Regions from separate parts of the Paenibacillus hexagrammi genome, predicted to be linked through region 2. Evidence: predicted binding sites of a transcription regulator. Region 2 holds the regulator's gene; the other holds the start of a gene.
The links. The regulator CtsR, encoded in region 2, represses protease genes until heat stress. The targets are predictions, from matches to a motif close to ATGGTCAATAAAGGTCAAACA.
Positions count from the first base shown of each region.

Region 1 (15,585 bases), 750 kb from region 2:
TGGACGCGTCCCCACTACCCGCAACCCGCGCTCGAACTATCCCCGTCGAATCCAAGAACGCCCCCGGATTGACCTTCTGTCTTGCCCCTTGAAGCAAGGAAGGTGAAAGGTGTTGCTTCGACTTTCGTTTCGAGCCTTGTTGTTCCCTCGGCTGCTTACTTAGTATAGCACATTCTATCTACTTGTGAACCTCTAGGTTCATGGCAGTTCAGGCGCTGTTTGCCAAGTCTTCCATGCCATATTCATTCGTTATCGCGGAACTAAAGCACAGGCTCAACCAGCAACAAGAGCTATCTGGCCACCTTCTGCTTCTCGCGAAGCGCCCGCTGAATATCACGCTGCGCATCCCGCTTCGCTGCGGTTTCACGCTTGTCGTACTGCTTCTTCCCTTTGCCTAATCCAAGCAAAAGCTTAGCGTAGCCGTTGCGGATGTAGATTTTCAAGGGAACCAACGTGTAGCCTTCTTGCTTCGACTGTCCCAGCAGCTTCGCGATCTCTGGCTTCTTCATGAGCAGCTTGCGTGCTCTCGTAGGATCCGTCGGATTACTGCGATTGCCCTGCTCAAACGGACTGATGTGCATGTTATGCACGAAAGCTTCACCATTGCGAATGGTGGAGAAGCTATCTCCCAAATTCGCTTTGCCTGCACGCAAGGATTTGATCTCCGTGCCGGTCAGGACTAAGCCACACTCGTACGTATCTTCAATGAAATAGTCGTGCGACGCCTTCTTGTTCTGGGCGAGCACTTTGCCCTCGGCCTTCTTCGTTGCCACGTGAGATCCTCCTTCCGCACGCTTACAAAAGCATGCGCGAACTTGCTCCAATGTGAAACTTATTGTAGCAAGTTCGCGCCTGAAAAGCAAGAAGCGGCTACTTGCGCCGCTTCTTGCCTCCACCGCTGCTGCCGCCCGTTCCGCGGCGGCGTCCGCCCTTGGCGAGCGCGTTCACGCCGCTCGCCCAATCGCTGCCGCCGCTCTTGCCTCCGGCAGCGCCTAAAGCCCTTCGCTTCGCGCCCTCAACACCGCCGCGAAGCTCTCGATCCGAAGCGCCGCTGCGCTCTCTTGCGGCGCCTCCCGCGCTCTCGAACGAGTCATGCTGACCTCGTCCTCGCTCTTCCACACCAACTGCTGCGTTCCTCTGGGACTCCGCAGCTCCAAAGGCAGGCGCGTCGCCCAGACGAACCTTGCCGTCCTTGCTTCGCTTGCCGCTTCCGGCAAAGCCGTCCCTATTCTCCTTACCCTTTCCTCCCGCAGCTGGACCCGCACCACCTGCACCCGTCCGCGCACCGGCCTTCGCGCCGACAAAGCCACCTTTGCCGCTTTTGCCCCATGGCTTGCCGCCCTTACTGCCACCGCCGGCTTTACCGCCACGACCGCGGCTGTCTCCGCTACTCCGTTCACCTGCTCCACTATCTCGACTTTCGCCGCTTCGACCGCGGTCTCCGGTCCCACGACCTCCGCCACTCCGTTCACGGTCTCCGGCGCCACGACCGCGATCGCCGCTTCCACGTCCACCGCGGGCCGCACCGCCTCTGCTGCCGCCTCGCGAATCTCCTCCCCGGAACCCGCCGCGGCTCTCACTGCGAGGCTTCATATCCACCATTTCAAAATCAATGGTACGCTCATCCATATTAACGCGGGCTACGCGTACTTTGGCCTGATCACCGATTCGGTAAGTACGGGAAGTTCTCTCCCCGACCAGCGCATGATGCATTTCATGATAATGATAATAATCATCGGTCAGATCGCTTAAACGGATCAAGCCTTCTACCGTATTTTCAAGCTCTACGAAGATACCGAAGTTGGTCACGCTGGATATGATGCCTTCGAATTCCTCACCAATTTTATCAAGCATGAATTGGGCTTTCTTGAGCGCTTCAGTCTCCCGTTCCGCCTCAACGGCCATTCTCTCACGTTCCGAGGACTGACGGGCAATATCGTCCATACGCCCAGCCAAATACTCCGTACGTTGATCCGATAGCACCCCGCTCTCAAGTACCTCACGAATCACGCGATGAATAATAAGATCGGGATATCGGCGGATCGGCGACGTAAAGTGGGAATAATATTCCGCGGCCAATCCGAAATGCCCCAAGCTCTGGGAATCATAACGCGCCTGCTTCATGGAACGAAGCATCACTTTGCTGATAACCGTCTCTTCTGTCGTTCCCTTGATTTCTTCAAGCAAGGATTGAAGCGCACGAGGGTGAACCGAGTTGCCCTTGCCTTTAACGGAATACCCGAAATTCGTAATGAACTCCATGAAGTGAAACAGCTTCTCCATATCGGGATCCTCATGAATCCTGTACAGAAACGGCACTTTCAACCAATGGAAATGCTCGGCCACCGTTTCATTGGCAGCAAGCATGAATTCCTCGATGATCATCTCAGCGATGGAACGCTCTCTTTTGATAATATCGGTTGGCTTACCTTCTTCATCTACGAGAATCTTGGATTCCTCGAAGTCAAAATCAATGGCTCCCCGCTTCATACGACGGGAACGAAGCTTCATCGCCAGCTCTTCCATCAGCTTGAAGTCATCCATCAAATACTCGTAGCGCTCGAGCACTTCCGGCTCCGCTTCACCTGTCAGAAGCTTTCTGACATTGGTATACGTCATCCGCTCACTCGTTTTAATAACGCTGGTAAAAATATCATGGCGAACCACTGTTAAGTTCTCGTCAAACTCCATCTCACAGGACATCGTAAGCCGATCCACTCGCGGATTCAGCGAGCATATTCCGTTAGAAAGCCGATGAGGAAGCATCGGAATGACACGATCAGTCAGGTAGACGGAGCAGCCCCGATTATAAGCTTCACGGTCCAAAGCGGACCCTTCACGCACGTAGTAGCTGACATCGGCAATATGCACACCTAGCACATAGTTACCGTTCTCCAGACGCTCAACATTCACCGCATCATCCAGGTCCTTGGCATCCTCACCATCAATTGTGACGATCCGCTTATTCCTCAAATCTCTACGGCCTTGCCCTTGAATCTCCTCTTCGCTAATCGTATCCGGTGCAGCATCAGCTTCTTGAAGAACCTCTTCTGGAAACGCTTCTGGGAGCTGAAATTTACGTACGATAGCCAAAATATCAATACCCGGGTCATCCTTATGCCCCAGAATCTCGACAACTTCACCTTCCGCCGCAGCTCTGCCCTCCGGGTAGCTGACAAGCTTGACGACGACCTTTTGCCCCGTAACTGCGCCCATGAAAGCGTGCTGAGGAATAAAGATATCCCTAGTTACCCTCTTATCGTCAGGAATTACGAAGGCATACGTTTCTTGGCTTTGAAAAGTCCCCACGATCTGCGAGTTCGCCCTCGTTACGACACGAACCACTTCGCCTTCCATTCTCCCGCCCGCCGGGCTCTTTGAAGTGACTCTAACGAGAATGAGATCCCCATTCATAGCGGTATTCATATCATTGGCGTGAATGTACACGTCCGGTTGATCCCGATCCTCAGGAATAAGGAAGCCAAAGCCCTTGGCATGAGCTTGCAGCTTGCCTCGAATTAAGTTCATACGCTCTGGTACGCCGTAACGGTCGTTGCGCGTTCTCAGAATGAGACCTTCCTGCTCCAAATTGTTGAGGATTTTGAGAAATTCTTTAAAATCGGTGGCGTTCTCCACGCCAAAATGTTTCTCAAGCTCCTGATACGTCATCGGCTTATACGCCGTTTCTTGCATAAAGCTTAATATATCTTGTTCATTTACCATCGTTGTTCACCTTCTTGTCGAATTCACGGACTTCCTATGTACCTATTGTTCGAACTGCAGAGATTCGATAAACGAGGTAATATCTTCATAAATCTGTTCTCTTTCCAAATCCAGCAGCATGCCGTGAGATGACCGTGGATAGTAGTGGAGCTCTTTGACTGATGAACCCACCTTCTGATATAAAAATTCGGCGCTATGATGTCTTACGACTGCATCCTGGTTCCCCTGCCCGATCCAAACCGGCGCTGCAATCTTTGGCAAAAGCTTTCTAACTCTTTTAATCAATCGCAGCAGCGAAACGACAGAACGAATCGGCGTTTTGGTATACGCACATGATTCATTTAACAAAGTGGGGATGTTCTTTGACTTTTTCTCTACATAATGGAGCATGTATTGAAGTAATACCGCCCATGAAGCATGTCGAGTGGCAAGGTAGATGGGGGCGGCCAGGGATATAATACCCGCAGGTCTCCGCTCCGCTGCCAGCATGAAGGTCAGCAGCCCGCCCATGGAATGTCCTATCACTACAATATTCTTGCACACCGCAGCCAATTCGTCATATTGGTCCCTCACATGCCCATACCAATCCGTCCATTCAGTTCTGCGCATCTCTTCCGGCGAAGTGCCATGACCCGGCAGCCTTACAGCTTGTACGGTGTACCCCTGGTCATGTAAAAAATAACCGACTCTCCTGAATTCCGATGGCGACCCTGTAAATCCATGCACCATTAGCAAAGCGATCTGACTTTTTGAACCAAGCCCCTTAAAGCTGAAAGGCTCAGTCGACCTATATACTCTATTCTCACCCATATCCATGAAACCACACCTCAGCACTACATAAAAATGAAAAAACAGCAGGAGTAGATTTCCCCTGCTGTTATCGTTTTATGTGTGTTAAGCGGTTTTCACTACGTAGGCTACGACAATGGAGAGAATGAAAAATGCAGCTGCAAGTCCCATTGTAAAACGAGACAAGAACAACTCTAGCCCGCGAGCTTTTTGCTTACCAAACAAATGCTCAGCTCCACCGGAGATCGCACCAGATAAACCAGCGCTCTTACCTTTTTGAAGCAAGACAACGCAAATTAAACCGATCGAAGCTATAATTAACAGAATCTTCATTGCGATTACCATGATTAGCACCCCAATAACCATTACTTTGCTAAAAGTTCAGCAAGTGTATTTTAACATAGTTTGTCCTTGGTGGCAAGAAAGGCTTTAAAGCGCTTTCTCCCCCTATGTTATCTGCATCACTCTCTATACGACACTGCCGGCTTTTTCGCACGAGTAGACCTGCTTCCTTTGCGTCCCAAGAACGCTTGAACCGCCTGCTTCGCGCACCACAGAGCGAACAAGGTAAAACCGATAGCCCAAGCAATAGCGGGTATTCCCGTATTAAGTGCCAAATTGGTTGCGTCCCCTGCCTGACGTGCGTTAATCCATGCGTACTGCACAAGCGACAGCGGTCCGAAAACCGATTCCTCCAAGCACAGGAATGCCAGCAAGAGGTAATAAAAGTCCCTGAGCCATTTTGGCGCCAACGCGAGAGCCAGAACCGTAACTGCAATTAGTCCGAGTATGAAGGTTATACCGAACGCATTTCGTACAAAGAGAACAAGGGAGAGAACGGCAACCACCGTCATTACCTGCAAGCCGAGACGCTGCTTCCCTTTGGCATAGACAGCAAACAGAAACCAAGCAAAGAGAGAGGCCGTCATATAACCGGCTAGCGATACGGGAATGACCGACCATGACTTCGTGATTAGCGAGTGGGTTACTCCGCTGTGGTCAGCGTATAGCTCTATGTACTGCACCTTACCGGATAGAGCAAGCGTTACAACTGCGTGCCCGAATTCATGAACCATCGTATCCAGATTGCGAAAAAACGAAGAGGGATCAGATGCGTCAACAGCGCGGAACCTATTAAAAATAAAATAGTTTTCACCCAATTGCTCATCGTAATCCCCTCCAGGTCTTATTCAGTTATTTCGTACGCAGAAGATTACTTGAAGTTTCTCAGGTTGTAGAAAGCTTTTTTACCTGCGTATTGAGCAACGGATTGAAGCTCATCTTCAATGCGAAGCAATTGGTTGTATTTCGCAACGCGGTCCGTACGGGAAGGCGCGCCTGTTTTGATTTGTCCAGCGTTCGTAGCAACAGCGATGTCAGCGATGGTGCTGTCTTCGCTCTCACCGGAACGGTGGGAGATTACCGCTGTGTAACCAGCGCGTTTAGCCATTTCGATCGCATCAAAAGTCTCAGTCAACGTACCGATTTGGTTTACTTTTACTAAGATGGAGTTTGCGATGTCTTGCTCGATACCTGTGGACAGACGGGATGTGTTCGTTACGAACAAGTCGTCGCCAACGAGCTGTACTTTGCCGCCCAATTTCTCAGTAAGCAATTTCCAACCTTCCCAATCGTCTTCAGAGCAACCGTCTTCGATAGTGATGATTGGGTATTTGTCTACCCATGCAGCCAAGAAGTCTACGAACTCAGCAGGCGTGTAGGATTTGCCTTCGCCTTCAAGGTGGTATTTACCGTCTTTGAAGAACTCCGTGGAAGCAACGTCCATACCCAAGAATACATCTTCACCTGGTTTGTAGCCAGCTTTTTCGATTGCAGTGATGATTGTGGAAAGAGCTTCTTCATTGGATGCGAAGTTAGGAGCAAAGCCGCCTTCGTCGCCAACTGCTGTGTTCAGGCCTTTTTCTTTCAGAACGGACTTCAAGCTGTGGAAGATCTCAGCGCCAATGCGAAGAGCTTCTTTGAACGTTGGAGCGCCTACTGGCAGAACCATGAACTCTTGAACGTCTACGTTGTTATCAGCATGCGCGCCGCCGTTGATGATGTTCATCATTGGAACTGGCAATGTTTTTGCGTTAAATCCGCCCAGGTATGTGTACAAAGGTACATCCAGAGCGTCTGCTGCTGCGCGAGCTACAGCCATGGAAACAGCAAGAATTGCGTTAGCACCCAATTTTGCTTTGTTAGGCGTACCGTCGATTTCGATCATTTTGTTGTCGATACCAACTTGATCAAGAGCGTCCAAGCCGATCAGCTCAGGAGCGATGATTTCGTTCACGTTATCAACAGCTTTCAGAACACCTTTACCAAGGTAACGGCCTTTGTCACCGTCGCGAAGCTCAACAGCTTCGTATGCGCCAGTGGAAGCGCCTGAAGGAACGATTGCACGGCCGAAAGCGCCGGATTCAAGGTATACTTCTACCTCTACAGTTGGGTTACCGCGGGAGTCCAGGACTTCGCGAGCGTAAACGTCGGAAATGATAGTCATCGTGAAAAACACTCCTTTTATAATATGGTTGCGATTATCGCTTAATGATCGTAGAACCGGTCATTTGCTCCGGTTGTTTCACTTGCAGGAAATCCAGCATCGTAGGGGCAATATCCGCCAAAATTCCGCCGTCTCTTAGTGTAACAGATTTGTCCGTGACAATAAATGGCACCGGATTCGTCGTATGAGCCGTGTTGCGCGTGCCGTCCGGGTTGGTAACAACGTCTGCATTACCATGGTCGGCTGTGATGCATACAACGCCGCCTTTTGCCAAAACAGCTTCAACGACTTTGCCCAGGCACTCGTCCGTAGCTTCAATCGCTTTGACTGTCGGCTCCAGAAGACCGGAATGACCTACCATGTCAGGGTTCGCAAAGTTCAAGATGATCACATCTTGACGCTCAGCTTCGATTTCTTTTACCGCAGCTTCAGCCACTTCATAAGCGCTCATTTCCGGCTGCAGGTCGTAAGTAGCGACCTTTGGCGAAGGAATGAGAATGCGCGTCTCGCCTGGAAGCTCGACATCACGTCCGCCGCTGAAGAAGAAAGTAACGTGCGGGTATTTCTCCGTCTCGGCAATGCGAAGCTGCTTCAGATTGTTCTGAGCCAGCACTTCCCCGAGCGTGTTATCTAAGTTCTTAGGCTTATACGCTACGAAACCATCCACGGACTCGCTGAACAGCGTCAAGCATACGTAGTACAGGTTCGTAGGCACTTTGTCTCCACGGTCGAAACCGCGGAAGTCTTCATTCGTGAATACCTGCGATAATTGGATCGCGCGGTCAGGACGGAAATTGAAGAACACAACCGCGTCTCCAGATTCCACAAGACCAACTGGCTTGTTGTCCGCTCCTACGATAACCGTCGGCATGACGAATTCGTCGAAAACGGATTTCTCGTAAGACTCGATGATCGCTTGCATCGGATCTGTGTACGTCGGGCCTTCGCCATACACCATGGCTCTGTAGGACTTCTCGGTACGCTCCCAACGCTTGTCACGGTCCATCGCATAATAGCGGCCTTGAACCGTTGCGATTTTGCCTACGCCTACTTCGGCGATTTTGGCAAGCAGGCTCTCCATGTACTTCTTGGCGGAGTCCGGAGCCACGTCGCGGCCGTCCAGGAACGCATGAATGTACACTTCTTCCAATTCTTCTTTCTTAGCCAGATCCAGCAATGCGAACAAATGCTGAATGTGGCTGTGTACGCCGCCGTCCGAAAGCAAGCCGTACAGGTGAAGCTTCTTACCGTTTGTTTTCGCATGGCGAACGGCACCGATCAGTGTTTCGTTGTCGTAGAACTCACCATCGCGAATCGATTTGGAGATCCGGGTCAGGTCCTGGTATACCGTGCGACCTGCACCGATATTCAGATGCCCTACTTCAGAGTTCCCCATCTGGCCTTCCGGCAATCCTACAGCTTCACCGCAAGCAGTAAGCGTTGTATGCGGGAACGTCGACCAGTAACGGTCATAGTTGGGCTTTTTGGCATGAGCCACAGCGTTGCCCTGTTCATCCGAACGAAGTCCGAAGCCGTCCAGAATGATCAGCGCTACCGGTTTCGGTCTGGACATCTTACTTCGCCCCCTGAACCAATTGGATGTAGGAAGCAGGCTCCAAGCTCGCTCCGCCTACAAGCGCACCGTCGATGTCAGGCTGTGCCATGTACTCGGCAATGTTGTTCGGCTTCACGCTGCCGCCGTATTGGATGCGAACTGCATCTGCAACGGAAGCGCCGTACAGACCGCTTACAAGCTCGCGAATGTAGCCGATAACGTCCTGTGCATCTGCCGCAGTGGAAGATTTGCCAGTGCCGATCGCCCAGATTGGCTCGTACGCGATGACAACTTGAGCTGCTTGCTCCGCGCTCAGACCTTGGAAAGCTGCTTCTGTTTGTACTTTGCAAACTTCTTTGGTTTGACCTGCTTCGCGCTCTTCCAGCTTCTCACCTACGCAAAGGATCGGCTTCAAGCCGTGCTTGAACGCCGCAGTTACCTTCTTGTTGACGATCTCGTCTGTCTCGCCAAAGTAAGCTCTACGTTCGGAATGTCCGATGATCACATACTCAACGCCAAGCTCTTTCAGCATCACGCCGCTGATTTCGCCTGTGTAAGCACCGTTGTCTTCGAAGTGAAGGTTTTGCGCGCCGATATGCAGCGCAGTGCCTTTCACAGCTTCAACAAGTGCCGGAAGATTCGTGTAAGGAGAGCAGATTACGCTCTCTACGCCTGCAACTTCCGCTGCGCCTTTTACCTCGTTAATGAAGCTTGTCGCTTCGCTAACGGTTTTGAACATTTTCCAGTTACCTGCGATAATGGGGGTTCTGCTCATGGGTAAGCCTCCTTAGAGTTTTCGCCAGAAAGCTGGCTTCGTAACCAAAGTTCCAATGTTGATAAAGCAGATCCATTACAAGCTTCAGCAGCTTTTCTCCGATCCCTGTTGACATGTCGTTCTTTCATTGAAATAAAACTTTCTAAGGTGATAACGACCTGTCAAAGGGGACCGCTACACTTCTCCGAAAACTACTGAGCTCTTCATTACTCTTTATCAACTGTATAAACTGGCTTCGTAAGCCAATTATTTATCGTTCAAAGCCACAACGCCCGGCAGTGCTTTGCCTTCCATGAATTCCAGGAAGCGCCGCCGCCTGTGGAGATGTGATCCATTTTGTCAGCCAGGTGGAATTTCTCAGCAGCCGCTGCGGAATCACCGCCGCCGATGACTGTGTAGCCGGAAGCTTCTGCACATGCTTGAGCTACCGCACGAGTACCGTGAGAGAAAGGTTCGATTTCAAATACGCCCATAGGTCCGTTCCACACAACCAGCTTGGATTTCGCAATTGTGTCCGCGTAAATTTCACGAGTTTTCGGTCCGATGTCGATGCCTTCCCACTCAGCAGGGATGCCGTCAACGCCTACGATTTGCGTGTTTGCGTCTGCGCCAAATTTGTCTGCGACTACGATATCAACCGGAAGCAGGAAGTTTACGCCTTTTTCTTTTGCTTTTGCAATGAAGCTAAGCGCAAGATCCAGCTTTTCGTTATCCACGAGGGATTTACCGATTTCGTTACCTTGTGCTTTCAAGAAGGTGTAGGACAAGCCTCCGCCGATGATGATGTTGTCTGCGATGTTCAGCAGGTTGTTGATGACATCGATCTTGTCTTTTACTTTCGCTCCGCCAACGATGGCTGTAAAAGGACGCTCCGGATTGTTCAGCGCTTTGCCCAGGACATCCAATTCTTTCTCCATCAAAAGACCGGAAACAGCCGGAAGGTAGTGAGCGATGCCTTCTGTAGAAGCATGAGCACGGTGAGCCGCGCCGAAAGCGTCGTTCACATACAGGTCAGCCAGTTCTGCAAAAGATTTTGCCAATTCAGCATCATTCTTCTCTTCACCAGCGTAGAAACGCACGTTTTCAAGCAGCAATACATCTCCATCTTGAAGAGCTGCAACTTGCGCCTTAACCGCTTCGCCAACTGCTTCGTCAGCTTTCACTACAGGCTTGCCCAGCAGTTCGGACAATCTAGCTGCTACCGGAGTCAAACGAAGCTCTTCCACGACTTCACCCTTTGGACGGCCAAGGTGGCTTGCCAGGATGACTTTAGCACCTTTATCTACCAGGAATTTGATCGTTGGCAGCGTTTCTCTGATCCGTGTATCGTCTGTGATTTGACCATTTTCCAAAGGCACGTTGAAATCGACGCGGACGAACACTCTTTTACCGGATACTTCAACATCGCGAACACTTTTCTTATTCATGGAACAGACCTCCCGAGCGGTTTTTTATGTAAAAATCATACGTAAAGAGGAGAATCGCTTCTCCTCTTTACGTGTATCCAAATGTGCGGATTATAAATTACAAACCTTTGCTTGCGATGTATGCAGCAAGGTTAACGACACGGTTGGAGTAGCCCCACTCGTTATCGTACCAGGAAACCACTTTCAGCATGTTGTCGCCAACTACCATCGTGGACAGAGCATCGATTGTGGAGGAAGCTGGGTCGCCGTTGTAGTCGCTGGAAACAAGCGGCTCATCGGAGTAGTTAAGGATTCCTTTCAAAGGACCTTCAGCTGCTGCTTTCAGAGCTGCGTTTACTTCGTCAACAGTTACGTTTACTTTAGTTTCTACAACTAGATCCGTTACGGAAACGTTAGGAGTAGGAACGCGCATTGCCATACCGTTCAATTTGCCTTTCAGTTCAGGCAGAACCAGACCGATTGCTTTTGCTGCGCCAGTGCTGGAAGGAATGATGTTCTCAGCTGCTGCGCGAGCACGGCGAAGGTCTTTATGAGGAACGTCAAGTACGGATTGGTCATTTGTGTAGGAGTGAACAGTTGTCATCATACCTTTAATGATTCCGAATTGATCGTTGATTACTTTTGCAAATGGAGCCAAGCAGTTTGTTGTGCAAGAAGCGTTGGAGATAATTGTGTGTTGAGCTGGATCGTATTTATCTTCGTTAACGCCAAGAACGATTGTGATATCCTCGTCTGTAGCAGGAGCGGAGATGATAACTTTCTTAGCGCCGCCTTTCAAGTGAAGGGAAGCTTTGTCTTTCGCTGTGAAGATACCAGTAGATTCAACTACGATTTCTGCGCCAACGGATGCCCAAGGAAGGTTTCCAGGGTCGCGCTCAGCAAATACTTTAATGGAACGACCGTTTACGATCAATTCGCCTTCGCCAGCTTCAACCGTGGCGTCAAGCTTACCGTGAGTTGTGTCATATTTCAGCAAGTGAGCCAATGTTTTTACATCTGTCAAATCGTTAACTGCAACGATTTGTACTTCGGAGCTGTTCAAAGCTGCGCGAAATACGTTACGTCCAATACGTCCGAAACCGTTAATACCTACTTTTACCATAGCGAATTCCTCCTAAGATTTACAATATTTATATGTCAAGACGGTCCGAAGACACGTCAAGATGGCCTGCTCACAGCATGTTTCATCATTTCCAGTGCTGCTGCTTCATCCGTTACAAGCACGTCTTCCTGCCCATGACGAAGCACGGAAGCAATCGCTTCCCCCTTGCTCTTGCCGCCTGCCACTCCGATAACAACTTCAGTCTTCTGAATATCATCCAGCCTCAGTCCCACGGTAGGCATCTTATGCACCACATTGCCTTGCCTGTCAAAATAATACCCGAACGCTTCCGCTAATGCTCCCTCGGCTTGCAGGCTGCGCGTTGTGTCTTGATCGACCTTGCGTCTGCGAGCCATGACCATAGCATCTCCGATTCCATGAACGACGATGCGGCATTTGCGAACAACATCGACAACCTCTTGAATCTGCGGGTCCTGCATCAAGGTTTGATACGCTTCCTCACCCAGATGATCAGGAACATGCAGTAGCCGATATTTACCGCCAGTCTTCTTCGCCATCGTCGAGGCAATCGTATTGGCCTGCATATCGACGCTTTCTCCGAGTCCACCTCTGGCAGGTACGAACCAGCTGCCCTTCATCCGAGAGGATATCGACATGTGATGTGCGACCTGAGCCATGGTTGAACCGCCTGTCACAGCAATTACGTCGTCCTTAACGACAAACTTCCTTAACGCTGCCGCCCCTGCCCGGCCAAGCTCCTTCTTCGTAAATGAGGAATTGTCGGAATCACCTGGAACAACAACGACATGAATCAATCCGAAAGCTTCTGCGATTCTTTCCTCAAGGTCGGTTAGCCCGAAGGCCACCTTAATGAGCGGCTCCATCTTCTCCAAGAGCTGACGGCCTGATTCGCTGATCTTCATCCCGGAGGCATCCGTCTCCAAAAGACCTTGCTCCTTGAGAAAATCAACTTCTCCACGCAGCACTCGCTCCGTCATATCCAGCGAACTGGCGAGCGTTCTTCTGCCGACAACACCCGATACAAGAATGTGCCTGAGAATCGAGTACCGCTTCTTCATTACATCCATCAGATCCGGCAGGAGCTGCTTCTGAATGTCAAGGATTTCTCTCATAGACGAATCAACGCTCCGCTTCCTTAGATAGTGATGGACACTTTTCGTCCCGCGTATACATTTTGTGTCCCACCGGGGCGAAAAAAATTTGCCTTGCACGTTTATTATAACCAATTCCTTCGAGAGATTCAACAATTGTTCAAACAATTTTGCCCATTTTTTATGACCCTGACATCCCATCTTGCTTTTTTCCGCTGCCTATCATATAATAACCCTTGCTTCACTAAATTCATATGATGCGCCCGTGGTCCAATGGATATGACGTAGGCCTCCGGAGCCTGAGATAGGGGTTCGATTCCCTTCGGGCGCGCCACTTTCAAACACGACAATCAGTTTTCCAAGTGAAGACTGATTTTTTTATTTCTCTAGTTTGACCTTTATTGACCTTTATCCTCTTTTTCGGTATCATACATAGTGTAGCAGCTGTTTAATCATTCCATGGCGCAAGGGATGTGCAGGTTCCTTTGGTAATTCCCGTATATCCGTGGTCTTATTAAACAATCTCTTGGAAATACTGTAAGTAGCATAACCCAGAAGAAACCATTGCACACACCTGAAGGAGGTCATTCTCATGAGTTTTATCCCTATGGTCGTCGAACAGGACGCTCGCGGTGAAAGAGGCTATGACATTTATTCCCGCTTGCTGAAGGACAGAATTATCTTCCTTGGTACAGGCGTGAATGACGTTGTTGCCAATTCCATTATTGCTCAACTTCTTTTCCTTGCTGCTCAAGATCCTGACAAAGATATTAGCCTGTACATCAACAGCCCTGGCGGATCGATCACTGCAGGTATGGCCATCTATGATACGATGCAATTCATTAAGCCTGACGTATCTACGATTTGCGTAGGGATGGCGGCATCTATGGGCGCGTTCTTGCTAACAGCCGGCGCCAAAGGCAAACGTTACGCGCTGCCTAACAGTGAAGTTATGATTCACCAGCCGCTCGGCGGTGCCGAAGGGCAAGCCTCCGACATCGAGATCCGCGCAAAGCGTATTCTCAAGATGCGCGACAACTTGAACAAAATTCTCGCAGAGCGCAGCGGCCAGCCACTCGAGCGTATTGAGAAAGATACCGACCGCGACTACTTCATGAGCGCAGCCGAAGCAGCCGAATACGGACTTATCGATAAAGTCATCGAGCGCGTGTAATCATTACGTTGTATCGGAAACGAAAGAAACCAGCCCATACGAGCTTAGGAGCTCGCAGAGGCTGGTTTTTTCTGTTACTTTTTATCTTCCAGCGGATAAAAGATCAAATCAATCGGGAATGCCGATCCCGCAGGAGGTGTAAATTCAATATCGAGCGCATCCTCGTCTCCCGTTGTCCGGGCCAGGAGCGTGACTCCGTCAAAGGCTGTAACAACCCCGGAATAAGGTACTGGGATCATTTCGCCATTCACTTTAAACGGTCCCTTGAACACGCCGCCTTTGGCCATCATCATGACCGCCATTTTCCGCGGTTTGTCTGCATGGATTTTATACACGACGCCGTAGTTACCGCCATTCTCAACATTCTCCTTACGCGCAACGTCATAGCCCTTTACAAAAGGATCGGACTTATTGTCACCAATGGTGACCACGGACGTTTTCGAGAAATTGGTCGCATTAATATTCCACTGTAACTCCGATATTGGGAACGTCCCGCGAACATGGCCGGTGTAAGGCAGCTGATGAAGCTGCTGCAGTGTAGTTGGAGTCAGCTTCTCCGCAACGACGAAGGACATTTGCAGCTCACCGTCTGTCTCCAAGTCATAGAACAGATTGACACCTTGACCTGGATAAAAATCCGGCAGTTTGGCATACACGTAAGATTGATGCGGAGGAACCGTTAGCTTCTGATCATACACATTGTTCAGCAGGAAATCTACGGACGCTTCACTGCCGATTAAGTTGGCGTATACGGATGGCCATACTTCCCCTTTGTTTGTTGTGGTAATCGTGACCGGTTTATCTGTGTTATTCGTGGCAAAGATCGCCATCGTCATCTTTTTCCCGGTACCGTTAATATGGTCTGCGTACAGTCTTGCTTTGCCATTGATTTGATCTTGATATAGAATCCCCTGCTCTGTAAATTCTTCAGGACTGTCACTAAGAAGCAGCGTTCTATCTGTAACCTCGGTTACTTTCTTACTAAGCTCAGGCATTTTGTTAAAATGAGACCAAATGATGCCCCAATCCGCCTTAATGGAGCTGCCGACAGGCTTGTTGTAAATCGGATACTCGAACTCACTTAAGTAGGGCTCATCCACAACATTGACGTAGCTCTTGAATTCTTTACTGACATGCCCGTGCGTATCGGTAACCGTCAACGTCACCGGGTACTTTCCTGGTTGAAAAAAGACTTCTTTATTCCCTTTCCAATCATATGAGATTAGACCCTCTGCATCTGGATCGTAGCTCAAATCAATATATTTGACGGGCTCTCCAAGACGATAGGATGCTTTACCGGTTGTAAACTTAGCAACAGGTCTGGAATTACTGTCCTGGTCTACATAGATCCCTTCCGGTGTAGGAAAGTGAATAATTTCGACACGGCGAAACTCTTCATTATACGAATACTTAGCCCCCATATAATCGGCGACCCATGTGAGCTTCACAAGCAAGCTGCCA
Region 1 covers NZ_CP090978.1:5,762,302-5,777,886, forward strand. The annotation lists RNA gene ssrA (transfer-messenger RNA) at 1-65, opposite strand, end outside; gene smpB (SsrA-binding protein SmpB) at 291-773, opposite strand; gene rnr (ribonuclease R) at 871-3,723, opposite strand; gene L0M14_RS26360 (alpha/beta hydrolase) at 3,766-4,533, opposite strand; gene secG (preprotein translocase subunit SecG) at 4,618-4,857, opposite strand; gene L0M14_RS26370 (M50 family metallopeptidase) at 4,974-5,672, opposite strand; gene eno (phosphopyruvate hydratase) at 5,726-7,018, opposite strand; gene gpmI (2,3-bisphosphoglycerate-independent phosphoglycerate mutase) at 7,053-8,591, opposite strand; gene tpiA (triose-phosphate isomerase) at 8,593-9,348, opposite strand; partial or broken gene L0M14_RS26390 (phosphoglycerate kinase) at 9,595-10,775, opposite strand; gene gap (type I glyceraldehyde-3-phosphate dehydrogenase) at 10,873-11,877, opposite strand; gene L0M14_RS26400 (sugar-binding transcriptional regulator) at 11,934-12,971, opposite strand; tRNA gene L0M14_RS26405 (tRNA-Arg) at 13,210-13,284, shown strand; gene clpP (ATP-dependent Clp endopeptidase proteolytic subunit ClpP) at 13,543-14,124, shown strand; gene L0M14_RS26415 (stalk domain-containing protein) at 14,199-15,585, opposite strand, start outside.
Region 1: the regulator CtsR is predicted to act here: its motif matches at 13,339-13,359, upstream of clpP (ATP-dependent Clp endopeptidase proteolytic subunit ClpP).

Region 2 (15,585 bases):
CGGGGCTAAACACGCCACCGAAGCTATGGCATGTACGTAAGTACTTGGGTAGGGGAGCGTTGTATGTACGTTGAAGTCTGACCGTAAGGACAGGTGGAGCGCATACAAGTGAGAATGCCGGTATAAGTAACGAAAAGATCAGTGAGAATCTGATCCGCCGAAAGCCTAAGGGTTCCTGAGGAAGGTTCGTCCGCTCAGGGTCAGTCGGGACCTAAGGCGAGGCCGAAAGGCGTAGTCGATGGACAACAGGTTGATATTCCTGTACCACCGTAGCCGTTATGAGCGATGGAGTGACGCAGAAGGATAGTGACGCGAGCTGATGGATGCTCGTCCAAGCAGTGAGGCTGGTGTGTAGGCAAATCCGCACACCGTAAGGCTGGGCTGTGATGGGGAGGGAAACTTAAAGTACCGAAGGTCATGATTTCACACTGCCAAGAAAAGCTTCTAGCCAGGTGAAGGTGCCCGTACCGCAAACCGACACAGGTGGGCGAGAAGAGAATTCTAAGGCGCGCGGAAGAACTCTCGTTAAGGAACTCGGCAAAATGACCCCGTAACTTCGGGAGAAGGGGTGCCTCGGTAGGGTGAATAGCCCGAGGGGGCCGCAGTGAAAAGGCCCAAGCGACTGTTTAGCAAAAACACAGGTCTGTGCGAAGCCGCAAGGCGAAGTATACGGGCTGACGCCTGCCCGGTGCTGGAAGGTTAAGGGGAGCGGTTAGGGAGTAATCCCGAAGCTGTGAACCGAAGCCCCAGTAAACGGCGGCCGTAACTATAACGGTCCTAAGGTAGCGAAATTCCTTGTCAGGTAAATTCTGACCCGCACGAATGGCGTAACGACTTGGGCGCTGTCTCAACGAGAGATCCGGTGAAATTTTAATACCTGTGAAGATGCAGGTTACCCGCGACAAGACGGAAAGACCCCATGGAGCTTTACTGCAGCTTGATATTGGACTTTGGTACGATCTGTACAGGATAGGTGGGAGCCGTTGAAGCCTGAGCGCCAGCTTGGGTGGAGGCGCCGTTGGGATACCACCCTGATCGTATCGGAGTTCTAACCTGGTACCGTGATCCGGTATGGGGACAGTGTCAGGTGGGCAGTTTGACTGGGGCGGTCGCCTCCTAAAAAGTAACGGAGGCGTCTAAAGGTTCCCTCAGAATGGTTGGAAATCATTCGAAGAGTGCAAAGGCATAAGGGAGCTTGACTGCGAGACAAACAGGTCGAGCAGGGACGAAAGTCGGGCTTAGTGATCCGGTGGTACCGAATGGAAGGGCCATCGCTCAACGGATAAAAGCTACCCTGGGGATAACAGGCTTATCTCCCCCAAGAGTCCACATCGACGGGGAGGTTTGGCACCTCGATGTCGGCTCATCGCATCCTGGGGCTGAAGTAGGTCCCAAGGGTTGGGCTGTTCGCCCATTAAAGCGGTACGCGAGCTGGGTTCAGAACGTCGTGAGACAGTTCGGTCCCTATCTGTCGCGGGCGTAGGAAATTTGAGAGGAGCTGTCCTTAGTACGAGAGGACCGGGATGGACGTACCGCTGGTGTACCAGTTGTCTCGCCAGAGGCATAGCTGGGTAGCTATGTACGGAAGGGATAAGCGCTGAAAGCATCTAAGCGTGAAGCCCACCTCAAGATGAGATTTCCCAATTCGTAAGACCCCCTTGTAGACGACGAGGTTGATAGGTTCGAGGTGGAAGTGCAGCAATGTATGGAGCTGACGAATACTAATCGGTCGAGGGCTTAACCTAAGAGCTTTCCGAAGGAAAGCTAGCTTCGGAAGCAAAACTAAATACCCAAGAAAGTGAAGAAGAGCTACGAAGCATGCATATTCCTAATACTTTCTCGGGGCCCGGAACAAAACCGGTAAATAAATACTCACACTTTACGTAAGTTTCGTATCTAGTTTTCAGGGTGCAAACCTTGAACAAAGCTTATGCTTTCGTAGCCAGTTTTGCTGAAGCAAAACTTATAGTTTGGTGATGATGGCGGAGGGGATCCACGCGTTCCCATCTCGAACACGACCGTTAAGCCCTCCAGCGTCAATGGTACTTGAACCGAAGGGTTCTGGGAGAGTAGAACGTTGCCAAGCGAAAAGTAAGAGTCTTCTGAAGGAAAATCTTCAGAAGACTCTTTTTTTTTTTGCGGGTCGAATAAAACCTCTAAGAAGGTCAACAATAGTAAGGTATTCAATGGACCGGAGGAGGACCGTACAATTTTCCACAGCAGTACTTGTCAAAAAGTAAGGAAATGATTATAATCTAATCAAGGTCAAAGAAAGTCAAAGTCAAGCGGAACTATTCCGTACAGCTATTCGGATTCTTCTCCGTAAGCAGGCATTTCACTTTGTGAGGCCTAGTTTACTTTAAGTCTTCTAGGAGGATGAATTGGATGCGTAATGTTTCAGAAATCATTGAGCAATATTTGAAACATGTCCTGCAGCAAAGTCCCGATGGAGCGATCGAAATTCAACGCAACGAGCTAGCTGATCAATTTCAATGTGTGCCTTCTCAAATAAACTATGTGATAAGTACAAGGTTTACTTTAGAGAAAGGCTATATAGTTGAAAGTAAGCGCGGCGGCGGCGGCTATATTCGTATCCAGAAGATTGAACTCAAGCAGCACGGCTCTATACTTGATCACATTTTTCAAACTATTCATACCCATATCGATCAGATTACGTCGGAAGGTCTAATTTATCAATTGCAGGAAGGGCAATACATTTCTGCACGGGAGGCCAATCTGATGAAAGCTGCGATCTCTAGGGAAGTGTTAGCTTTTAAGCTGCCTCTTAGAGATGAAATTAGAGCGAAAATTTTAAAAGCAATGCTGATATCCTTACTTAGCAAATGAGGAGGGACGTCTTTATGATATGTCAGGAATGCGGGAAAAGACCTGCTACACTTCATTTTACGAAAATTATTAATGGTGAGAAAACAGAGTTTCATATTTGCGAAGCATGTGCACGTGAAAAGGGAGAAATGATCCCAGGTACGTCTAATGGCTTTTCTATCCATAATTTGCTTTCAGGCCTATTGGATTTTGATCCCTCCTCAATGGCCTCAGCAAAACCGCAAACAATCCGTTGTGAACATTGTGGTCTTACGTATTCGCAGTTTAGTAAGTTAGGACGTTTTGGATGCGACTCATGCTACAAAAGTTTTTCGGATAAGTTGGATCCATTGTTTAAGAGAGTTCATGGTAACACCGTTCACGTAGGGAAGGTTCCGAAGAGAAGCGGAGGCCTAATCCAATATAAGCGAGAAATCGAAACCTTAAAGAAGGAAATGATGACCCGCATTGAATTAGAGGAATTTGAACAAGCGGCGAAGATTAGGGATCAAATTCGAGACCTTGAAAAGAAGATTGCAGGAGCATAGAGTCTGAGGAGGGGATGATATCAAATGTCGCTGAATCAATTTACGGGAGATGCTCTCAGCGAATGGATGAAAGGAGACGGACCTGAGTCGGATATAGTCATTAGCAGCCGAATTCGGATTGCCCGTAACCTGAAGGATTATCCTTATCCCATGCTCGCTACAAACCAGCAGTCCCAAGAAGTACTTGATCAACTTTCAGCTGTTTTAGAGAATGAGGAATTAGAGACAATCAGTAATTTTTCATTGGTTCCACTTTCGAGGCTTAATGAGCTTGAGAGAATGGTGCTGGTGGAGAAACATTTAATTAGTCCTAACCTTGTTAATGAGTCCAGAAATGGAGCGGTTATTTTAAGCGAGAATGAATCGATCAGCATCATGATCAATGAAGAGGATCATTTGCGAATACAATGTTTATGTCCGGGATTTCAAATAAAGGAAGCATGGGACCTAGCCAACCAGATCGATGATATTTTTGAGTCTCAGCTTGACTACGGTTATGATGAGAAGCGCGGCTACCTTACAAGCTGTCCTACTAATGTCGGAACAGGCATAAGAGCTTCAGTTATGATGCATCTTCCTGCTCTTGTTCTTACTCAACAAATCAACCGGATTTTGTCGGCAGTAACACAGGTCGGGTTGACAGTTAGAGGATTGTATGGAGAAGGCAGCGAAGCTTTAGGTAACCTATTCCAAATTTCAAATCAAATCACGTTAGGACAATCTGAGGAGGAAATTATCGATAATCTCTTCAGTGTAGCTCGACAAATTATTGAGCATGAACGCGCTGCCAGGCATAAGCTGATGCAAGAATCAAAAATGCGAATCACGGATCGGGTAAACCGCTCTCTTGGCATTCTATCTCATGCAGCCATCATGGATTCTAAGGAAGCAGCTCAGAGGCTTTCCGATGTAAGGTTGGGCATTGATCTGGAGATCATAAAGGACTTGTCGTCCAATATTTTAAATGAGCTGCTGGTGATGACACAGCCGGGCTTCTTACAAATGAATGCCGGAGAAAAGCTTTCCGCAGAGGAGCGCGATGTTCGTCGAGCGGAGTTGATTCGTCAAAGATTCGGACGTTTTTAGAAGCCAAAGTATCATCCTTTAGGATTTCCATAGATATACTACTTTTGGAGGTGTTCTCTATGATGTTTGGAAGATTTACGGAACGCGCACAGAAAGTTCTTTCTCTGGCTCAAGAAGAGGCTGTTCGTTTAGGCCACAATAATATTGGTACAGAGCATATTTTACTTGGACTTATTCGTGAAGGTGAAGGCATTGCCGCTAAGGCACTTGTTGCTTTAGGTTTAGGGCTTGAAAAAATTCAAGATGAGGTTGAGTCCTTAATCGGCCGCGGTCAAGAGCAACCTACCAACATCGCCTACACGCCAAGAGCGAAAAAAGTCATCGAGCTTTCTATGGATGAGGCAAGAAAATTGGGCCATACCTATGTAGGTACAGAGCATATTTTACTTGGTTTGATTCGTGAAGGTGAAGGCGTAGCGGCGCGTGTGTTGAACAATTTAGGCGTAAGCTTGAATAAAGCGCGTCAGCAGGTGCTTCAACTACTGGGAAGCAGCGAAACGGTTTCCCCAAGTCACGGTGCGAATCCGAATGTGAATACGCCGACATTGGATGGACTGGCTAGAGATTTAACTGCATTTGCAAAAGAGGGACACTTAGACCCGGTCATTGGTCGGAGTAAAGAAATCGAGCGTGTAATTCAAGTACTTAGCCGTAGAACGAAAAACAATCCTGTTCTAATCGGGGAACCAGGGGTTGGTAAAACGGCGATTGCTGAAGGTCTTGCGCAAAAAATTATCAACAACGAAATTCCGGAAACGTTAAAAGATAAAAGGGTAATGACACTTGATATGGGCTCTGTTGTAGCCGGCACTAAATATCGGGGGGAATTCGAAGACCGTCTCAAAAAGATTATGGACGAGATTCGTCAGGCGGGTAATATTGTGCTCTTCATCGACGAGCTGCACACCTTAATCGGTGCGGGCGGAGCGGAAGGTGCCATTGATGCTTCGAACATTTTGAAGCCTGCATTAGCAAGGGGCGAATTGCAGTGTATCGGTGCTACAACCTTAGATGAGTACCGCAAATATATCGAGAAAGATGCCGCCCTCGAGAGACGTTTTCAACCGATTACGGTTGATCAGCCTTCAACGGATGAAGCGATTCAAATTTTACATGGCCTTCGCGATCGTTATGAAGCCCATCACCGCGTGAAAATTACCGATGCAGCGATTGAAGAAGCTGTTAAATTATCGGATCGTTACATTACGGACCGTTTCCTTCCGGATAAAGCAATTGATCTCATCGATGAAGCGAGTTCCAAGGTAAGGCTTCGCTCCTACACAATACCGCCTAGCTTGAAGCAATTGGAGAACAAGCTGGACGATATTCGTAAAGAGAAGGATGCTGCGGTACAAAGTCAAGAGTTCGAAAAGGCTGCGGGTCTTCGGGACACAGAGCAAAAGCTTCGTGAGGAGCTAGATTCCACGAAGAATGACTGGAAAGAAAAGCAAGGTCGACTGGATACGGAAGTAACACCGGAAGATATTGCTCAGGTCGTAGCAAGCTGGACTGGGATTCCTGTCAGCAAGCTGGCGGAAGAGGAGACCGAAAGACTGCTCAAAATGGAGGATATCCTGCATGAGCGTGTGATCGGTCAAGAAGAAGCTGTGAAAGCAGTGAGTCGCGCTATTCGCCGCGCTAGAGCTGGACTGAAAGATCCAAAACGTCCAATGGGCTCCTTCATCTTCCTGGGACCAACTGGTGTAGGTAAAACAGAACTCGCACGGGCACTGGCAGAGTCGTTGTTCGGAGATCAAAATGCAGTTATACGAATTGACATGTCTGAGTACATGGAGAAGCACTCCACTTCACGTCTGGTTGGAGCGCCTCCAGGATACGTAGGATATGAAGAAGGCGGCCAACTGACGGAAAAAGTACGCCGTAAACCTTACTCTGTAGTACTGCTGGACGAAATCGAGAAAGCACATCCGGAAGTGTTCAATATCCTGCTTCAAGTGCTGGAAGATGGTCGTCTGACTGATTCCAAAGGCCGTACAGTCGATTTCCGTAATACGTTGATCATCATGACTTCAAACGTTGGTGCCGATACAATTAAGAAGAATTCCACACTCGGATTCACGGCAGCACAAGATGCAGGTAAAGATTACTCCAATATGAAGGATAAAGTGATGGGTGAGCTGAAAAAGAGCTTCCGTCCGGAGTTCCTTAACCGGATCGACGAAATCATCGTCTTCCATTCGCTAGGCGAAGAACACATCGCAGAAATTGTCAGCCTGATGGCCGACGATCTGCGTAAGCGCCTGAAAGAGCAAGAAGTTGATTTCAAATTGACAGATAAAGCGAAGGCATTCCTGGCAAAAGAGGGCTTCGACCCAACATACGGAGCAAGACCGCTTCGCAGGGCCATTCAGAAGCATATTGAAGATCGATTGTCCGAGGAGCTGCTGAGAGGGAATATTTCTAAAGGCGATTCGCTTACAATCGATGAAAAAGATGGCGAGCTCTTCGTGCTCCGCGGCGAAGGTGTAACCGCCCAATAAGTGATAAGAAAGCATTTTGCCCCACTCTAGAGTGGTGGTGAAATGCTTTTTCTTTGGTATCCACGGTTTCCCTGCTGTTGAAAAAGTGGTAAACTTTTGACGGGAAGTCTAAGCTTCTAAGGCTAAGGCTTCCTACAAGGGGAAGGATGAAAGCAGCAAATGAAAAATAAAACTACATATATATGCACAGTGTGTGGAGCCCCACATTCCAAGTGGCAGGGGTTTTGTAATAATTGTCAAGCCAAACATACGATCGAAGAGCAGCTGCCAACCGCAGCAGCGCCTTCAATGGTCAAGCGTGTAACCAAGCCTAATGTTACATTAAAACGATTGTCCGAAACGGAATCACAGAACAGTGACCGCATTGTGACCTCAATTGGAGAGTTCAACAGAGTAATGGGCGGGGGGATTGTAAGGGACTCCTTAACGATCATTACCGCAGAACCTGGCGCTGGTAAATCTACCTTACTGCTGCAGGTCTCCCAGGATGTGGCCAAGAAAGGGCTTAAAGTGCTCTATGCATCCGGTGAGGAAAGCGATAGTCAGATTAAACGTAGAGCAGAACGAATCATACCTAATATTGAACAAAATGTGTGGGTTTACTCGGACACGAGTCTGAACAATGTGTTAGGCTGCATCGATCAGGTAGACCCCGATCTAATTATCGTTGATAGTATCCAGACCTTTATACTGGAGGAGTATACGTCCCGCCCCGGTTCGCCGACGCAGACGATGGAATGTGCGAATGCACTGCTTCGAGTGGCTAAGGATGCAGAGCGTCCAAGAGCCATTATCATGGTCGGACAAATGACGAAGGACAATGAATTAGCAGGACTTAGAGCCTTGGAGCATTTGGTGGATGCGGTGCTTGTACTGGATGGTGAAAACGGTGAAGAACTTAAGCAGCTCTCGGCTAGCAAAAATCGTTACGGAAGTACGGGGGAGATTGGCTTCTTTTCCATGACCGAGGCGGGCATGGTCCCAATCGATAATCCTTCAGAGTTCTTCATGACACAGCGGGATGAGAATGAAATTGTGTCGGGAAGCGCCCTCACCGTGGTGAAGGAGGGAACACGGCCGATTATTTTGGAAGTGGAGAGTTTGGTATCCCACAGTTTTACGCCGTATCCCTCAAGGATTGCGGAATCCTTAAAAAAAGATCAGCTTAGTACGCTAATCTCCATCTTGGAGCAGCGTGCAGGGATAGAGCTTTATACAAAAAATGTAGTTATTAAGACTACAGGTGGTTTTCGATTGAAAGAGCAGTCTTCGAACCTTGCGGTCATTATGAGTATCGTCTCATCGTACAAAAATAAGGGAATACCTAACGACGTCGTATTTATTGCCGATATAGGACTTACGGGTGAGTTGAAGAAGGTTCCCACCTTGGAAGCGAGAATTCGTGAGTTGGAGCGGATGGGCTTTAAGCGAGTGTATGTGGCCAAGAATGCACTGAAGCAACCGGCTTCTTTTAAAAAAATCAAGGTATTCGCTTGTAATACCCTCAGTGAAGTTATCCAAAGCTTGTTCGGACGATCCGCCAATGAATTTGAATAGATACGAGCTTGATTTTGTTTCTTTAGAATGAAATTTTAAATTTCCCTATATAATTAGAAGTGATATAATGAAAGGGTTGAAAAGGAAAGGATTCCCTTTCATCGTGAATCATGGTATCAGGGGCAACTGGCAGCGGAGCTGGAAGAACTCGTCTGCGTGGAGCCAGCTAGTCATCAGGAGGAATAAAATGAGCAAAGAAGAGACGAAGCGAGACGTGATGAGCCAGCTGCTTCAGATGGTAGCTCCTGGAACAGCGTTCCGCGATGGCTTAGAGAATGTCCTTCGCGCCAAGACGGGCGGATTGATTGTAGTTGGTTACAGTCCGGAAGTGACGGAAATTGTTGATGGAGGCTTCTCCATAGATTGTGAGTTTTCGCCTAACTATTTATATGAACTAGCCAAGATGGATGGAGCCATTATTTTAAGTGAAGATGTAAAAAGGATTTTGTTCGCCAATACGCAGTTAATTCCTGACTCCTCGATCCAATCCTCGGAAACCGGTATTCGGCACCGCACGGCGGAGAGGGTTGCCAAGCAGACCAACAAACTAGTGGTCTCCATTTCCCAGAGAAGGAATGTAATTACTTTATATCAAGGGAATTTGCGATATGCTCTGAAAGATATTGGTGTCATTCTGACCAAAGCGAATCAAGCGATTCAGACCTTGGAAAGGTATAAGGTTGTTTTGGACCAGTCGCTTACGAATCTTGGCGCCAGTGAATTTGAAGAGCTTGTTACCCTTCATGATGTAACCAATGTCATTGCCAGAGTTGAGATGGTGCTTCGAATCCGAGCTGAGATCAACCGATATATCAATGAACTTGGCAACGAAGGACGATTGATCAGCATGCAGCTGGAGGAATTAGTCGGCAATGCGGAGCTGGAAGCGCGGCTGCTTGTAAAAGACTATGTCAGAGATTTATCGGATGATAAGGTAAAAGATGTCCTTTCCGGCATGAAGCGTCTATCCTCTGATGAGCTCTTGGAGCCGCATCATATCATACGCTTGTTGGGGTACTCGCACACGAATGCAATAACTGAGGAACCTGTATCCCCAAGAGGCTTTCGTATGCTTAGCAAGATTCCGCGGCTGCCTTCGATTATTATCTCCAATTTAGTGGAAAAGTTCGGGTACCTTCCGCATATGATGATGGCCACTATTGAGGAACTGGATGAAGTTGACGGTATCGGAGAAGTCAGAGCCCGCGCCATTAAGGAAGGTCTCAAGCGAATTCAGGAACAAGTGTTCATTGACAGACATATTTAAAGTGGATACAATCATAAAGTATCATTGTTGAGGTTTTATTAAGCAAGGATTAGGGTATAGTAAATCCAGAGGTGGACAAAAACATATGTTAACGAAATCAATTCCCAGCCTTTTTACAGTAGGGAACTTATTCTTGGGCGTCCTGTCGATTATCCTCGTATTTAATGGAGAGCCGGGTCGCGCAGCCGTGCTTGTCATCGTCGCAATGCTGCTCGATGGGTTGGATGGAAGAGTAGCTCGTGCGCTGAATGCGCAGAGTGAGTTCGGTAAAGAGCTAGATTCCCTGTCGGATGTCATCTCGTTCGGTGTTGCACCTGCATTTATCATGTATGTTGTAGCTTTTAATGATCCGCATGTTATCAGCCCCGCGTTTGCTTGGATTGTTACAGCGATATTCCCGATTTGCGGAGCGCTGCGTTTGGCAAGATTTAACGTGATTGCAGGAGTTCCTGGTTATTTTATTGGTCTGCCGATTCCAGCAGCTGGCGGCGTTTTATGTACGCTTGCACTGTTTAACAACGAAATCAATGTATATGTACTGCTCGTAAGTACAGTGATGTTATCGTATCTGATGGTCAGCACGGTGAAGTATCCGAACTTCAAGAAGGCTGGCATCCCCAAAGCCGCAATTTGGATTACACCGATTATCGTTGCTGTTGCGGTAATTATTGCCATTAAGTGGCCGGAATCCATTTCTAAAATGATCTTTGTACCGCTGCTGATTTATGCGCTGTACGGCTTAAAAAAAACGTTGATGGCATCTTCATCCGTTTACGCAGACGCAACAAAAGACGTGTAATGGATGAGCACTCCGTGAAATCGGATGTCTAGACAGTAGATCTACCGAAAATAAAAAGCATTTATTTTCTTTGAGTAATCAGAAGAAAATAAATGCTTTTTTTGATGGTTCTTGCTTGACCAGATCAGACTAAGACATGTTAAACAAACCAAGAGTTGAACACTTCTTTGATTCATTTTCCACCACTTGATCCATATCTACCTTCAGCAGGTTGCTGAGAGCAGCCATGTAAAACAGATTACGTCCCAGTTCAGCACTAACGACTTCCTTGCAATGCTCGCACAGCTCTCCGTTTACATGCGTGCCAAGTACATCCTTGGCTTCGTCCAGGGTCATCTCTTGATGATACTCCTGTTTGGCAGCATGAATTTGGATACATCCACATTCCGTAATGGATTTGATCACAGAGCGATTGGTTGCCGCATTCGTTTGTTGGAACTTGGATAACACGTCAAGCAGACTACGGTGACGGAGCAACAACTCGGATACTTGATCCTGAAACTGCTTTAAAGTTAAAGAGCTCATAGATCCACCTCGGTGTGTTAGTAAATTCCAACTTCATTATAATGGAAGGTTCTCAATATTTCAATTTCGATGATTAACGATGGTTAATTTGGAACATAATTGTAATAAGGACTGAACTTATATACTGTGGAGGTGAATCTATGATGAAGAAATGGGTACAAGTCATTTTTGCAATCATGGGTGGAAGCTTAGGTTATCAATGGAGTGATTCAATTCTTCGTATGACGGGTGTTTCAGGCGGTCAGCAGGGGTACTGGCTTATGGGGCTTTGTGCTGCAGTTATGTGCTTAGTGTCGGTATGGCTAGTCAATATTGGATGGAAGTTGCTGCAGAAAGGCGAGCGGAACATGGATAATATTCCAGTGGCTGATCTTCTGTCGGGTACCCTTGGGTTAGTGACCGGGCTGCTAATCTCTGCACTCGCATTTCCTGTACTCTCTCAGGCTACATGGGCAGGTCCTTTTGTACCTGTTACCGTTGCGGCTGTGCTCGGCGTTATGGGCTTTAGAATCGGGTATAACAAAAGGGACGAGCTGATTCAGCTCTTAATCCGCTCACGATCACAAGGAAATGAGAAACAAACACATCGTCCCTATGAGGAACACAAAATTCTCGACACAAGCGTAATTATTGATGGGCGGATTGCAGATATTTGCAAAACTGGCTTCATTGAAGGGACGCTGGTAATTCCTGAATTTGTATTAGAAGAATTACAGCATATCGCAGATTCGTCAGATTTACTTAAACGAAACCGTGGCAGACGGGGATTGGATATTCTGAATAAAATCCAGAAGGAACTTGAAGTTAAGGTATTGATTTATGAAGGGGATTTTGAAGAAATATCGGAAGTGGACAGCAAGCTCGTCAGACTGGCTAAAGTTCTGCAAGGTAAAGTCATAACCAATGATTTTAATCTTAACAAAGTTTGCGAGCTGCAAGGAGTTTCTGTACTGAACATTAATGACCTAGCGAACGCGGTTAAGCCTGTAGTGCTTCCTGGTGAAGAAATTATCGTTCAAGTTATTAAAGACGGCAAAGAGCACGGACAAGGTGTTGCGTATCTGGATGACGGCACGATGATCGTCGTAGAAGGCGGTCGAGAATTTATCGGTATGACCCTAGAAGTCATGGTAACTAGTGTACTGCAGACTTCCGCGGGACGAATGATTTTTGCGAAGCCGAAATTGTTGGAAAAAGCCCAGTAACATTGTATGATAAGGGAAGGCATTCAAGCGGGGGAAGGTGCAGGGTGCCGATACCAACTCGTAGGTGGGGTTTCGAATGGGCAAGGTGGGTGCCGTTATTGTAGCGGCAGGTAAGGGGTCTCGCATGCGCTCGGCAGAGAGCAAGCAGTACCTACAACTCGGAGACAAACCGATTCTTGTACATACATTGCAATTATTTCAAAACATAACAGAAGTGGATGAAATTGTTTTGGTGGTTCCGGCTGCGGATGTACAGCGTTGCAAGGATCTCGTAAATATCTATTCGATTACCAAGGTGTCGCGGGTCCAGGCAGGTGGAGTTGAACGTCAGGACTCCGTTAGACTGGGACTTGCAGCGCTTCAAGAGGATACGGAGTGGGTGCTTGTCCATGATGGAGTCAGACCCTTTACAGCTGTGGAGCATATTATTGGATGCTTAAATCAGGCAAAGGAAGCTGGGGCCGCCGTGCTGGCCGTTCCGGTCAAGGATACGATCAAAGTCGTAGACCAATCGAAATGCATTCAATCCACGCCGGATAGACGAAGCTTGTGGGCGATTCAAACCCCGCAGGCTTTTCGGCTTGCTTTGCTGCAGAAGGCGCAGGAGCTTGCTATCCAAGATGGTTTTATTGGAACAGATGATGCTAGCTTAGTGGAAAGAACAGGAACGAATGTTCTTGTCGTCGAAGGGGATTACTATAATATTAAAATCACAACGCCAGAGGACCTGCCTTGGGCGGAGTGGATTCTAAAGCATGTAAGAGGAGAGCGAAATTCATGATTCGTGTAGGACAAGGATTCGATGTGCATCAATTAGTCGAAGGACGCAAATGCATCATTGGCGGAGTCACTATTCCATATGAGAAAGGCTTGCTGGGACATTCTGATGCGGATGTCTTGCTGCATGCTATCAGTGATGCCATTCTGGGAGCTTTAGGCCTCGGGGATATCGGCAAACATTTCCCAGATACGGCTGCAGAATACAAGGATGCGGACAGCTTGATATTGCTGAAGCGGGTTTGGTCGCTAGCTAAAGAAAAAGGATATCGACTTGGTAACGCCGATTCCACGATTATTGCGCAAAAGCCGAAGATGGCTCCCTATATTCCGCAAATGGTTGAAATTATAGCGGATGCGCTGGAAGCAAAGCCTGATCAAGTCAATGTTAAAGCGACAACAACAGAGCAATTAGGTTTCACGGGAAGAGGCGAGGGTATTGCTGCTCAATCTGTTGTTTGTTTAATTCAGGATGTGCTAGAATAGCAGGTATTATGGGGTGAAGAGGGGTTCGTGTTCATGAGTCAACCATTACGTGTGCGTTACGCACCTAGTCCAACTGGACATTTACATATCGGCGGAGCGCGTACAGCTTTATTTGATTATTTGCTCGCTCGCCGGAACAACGGAGTTTTTATTGTACGTTTTGAAGATACAGACCAGACTCGTCATAAGGAGTCGGGAATCGCAGACCAATTAAGCGGCCTTAAGTGGCTAGGGCTCGATTGGGACGAGAGTGTTGATATCGGAGGTCCTTATGGTCCATACCGTCAAATGGAGCGCCTTGACCTATACAAACCGTACACAGACCAACTGCTTAGCCAAGGGAATGCTTATCCTTGCTACTGTACGGAAGAAGATTTGGAGCAGGAACGGGCAGAGCAGGAAGCCAAAGGCGAAATGCCGCGTTATTCCGGTAAGTGCCGTCATTTGACGAGTGAGCAGAGAAACGCATTTGAACAGGCGGGCCGTAAGCCTTCAATCCGTTTCCGTGTGCCGGAAGACCGTATCATTGCATTTGATGACAAAGTGCGTGAGCACGTAGAGTTTGAATCCAATGGAATCGGCGACTTCATTATTGTTCGTCCTGACGGAATTCCTACCTATAACTTCGCAGTAATTCTCGATGACCATCTTATGAAGATCAACCTGGTCATTCGTGGTGAGGAGCATCTTTCCAATACACCAAGGCAGATCTTGATGTATGAGGCGCTGGGTCTCCCGGTTCCGGAATTTGCTCATCTGTCGCTAATCTTGAATCAAGACCGTAAAAAAATGAGTAAACGGGATGAATCGATCATTCAGTTTATTGAACAATACAAAGAACTCGGCTATTTGCCTGAGGCTGTCGTGAACTTTATCGCACTTCTCGGCTGGTCCCCGGGCGGTGAAGAGGAGATGTTCACGAAGGAAGAATTGATCGCGCAATTTGACTTGAACCGTGTTTCCAAGAGCCCCGCTGTCTTTGATATGGACAAGCTAAATTGGATGAACAATCATTATTTGAAAAAAGCGCCGCTTTCGCGGGTTGTAGACCTATGCCTGCCTCATCTGCAAAAAGCTGGTTTCATCCAAGGTGAGCTCTCTTCGGAGAAAACACACTGGGTGGAAACATTGGTTGGACTCAATCAGGAGAGAATGCGCTACGCGGCTGAAATTGTGGAGCTCGCACAGTTGTTCTTCCAGGATGAGCTCGTTATGGAAGAAGAGGCTTCGGCTATTCTGCAAGAAGAGCACGTACCTGTGGTCCTGAGCAGATTTTTACAGCAAGTTGAGCAAGCAGAAGATTTTTCTGTCGAAGCAATTCCCGGTATGGTAAAGCAGGTGCAGAAGGATACCGGTTACAAAGGTAAACAACTGTTCATGTCCATACGTGCTGCATTGACCGGACAAGTGCATGGACCTGATTTGAATAAGTCAATCTTCTTGTTAGGCAAAGAAAAAGTTGTGGCGAGACTGCGGAAGTGATTGTATTCCCTGCTTCTTTTCGCTATACTTAGTTCAATATGAAAAGCAAGGATCAGGAGAGTACGAATGACGTAGGATTTTCCAGAGAGGATAATCAAAGCTTCAAGCTTTGGCTGTGAGTTATCCATGTCCCGTTATCGGAAGTGCACCTGGGAGCTGCTGTGCCGAAGTTCGCAAGTGGGCTCGTAGGTGCAGCCGGAAGTTGCCCACGTTACGGGAGCATAAGTTGGGAGACTTCCAAGTCGCCAAGCAGAGTGGAACCGCGGTAGAACGCCTCTGCAGCCTAAGGGCTGCGGGGGCTTTTTGTATTATCTAGATCCGTAAGAAGGTGATAGCATGTGGAAAACGATCAAGTCTGATATTTCTGCTGTGTTTGATAATGATCCTGCTGCTCGCAGCTGGTTTGAAGTTGCCTTTACGTATTCGGGCCTTCATGCCATCTGGTGGCATCGGATCGGACACTGGTTTTTCAAGAAGAGAATGTTTACGATTGCCCGTATCGTCTCCCAGTTCAGCCGGTTCATGA
Region 2 covers NZ_CP090978.1:6,515,090-6,530,674, forward strand. The annotation lists rRNA gene L0M14_RS29980 (23S ribosomal RNA) at 1-1,745, shown strand, start outside; rRNA gene rrf (5S ribosomal RNA) at 1,970-2,086, shown strand; gene L0M14_RS29990 (CtsR family transcriptional regulator) at 2,386-2,847, shown strand; gene L0M14_RS29995 (protein-arginine kinase activator protein McsA) at 2,862-3,374, shown strand; gene L0M14_RS30000 (protein-arginine kinase McsB) at 3,399-4,460, shown strand; gene clpC (ATP-dependent protease ATP-binding subunit ClpC) at 4,520-6,961, shown strand; gene radA (DNA repair protein RadA) at 7,121-8,518, shown strand; gene disA (DNA integrity scanning diadenylate cyclase DisA) at 8,706-9,785, shown strand; gene pssA (CDP-diacylglycerol--serine O-phosphatidyltransferase) at 9,871-10,584, shown strand; gene L0M14_RS30025 (DUF1573 domain-containing protein) at 10,714-11,109, opposite strand; gene L0M14_RS30030 (PIN/TRAM domain-containing protein) at 11,250-12,314, shown strand; gene ispD (2-C-methyl-D-erythritol 4-phosphate cytidylyltransferase) at 12,391-13,095, shown strand; gene ispF (2-C-methyl-D-erythritol 2,4-cyclodiphosphate synthase) at 13,092-13,577, shown strand; gene gltX (glutamate--tRNA ligase) at 13,611-15,059, shown strand; gene cysE (serine O-acetyltransferase) at 15,396-15,585, shown strand, end outside.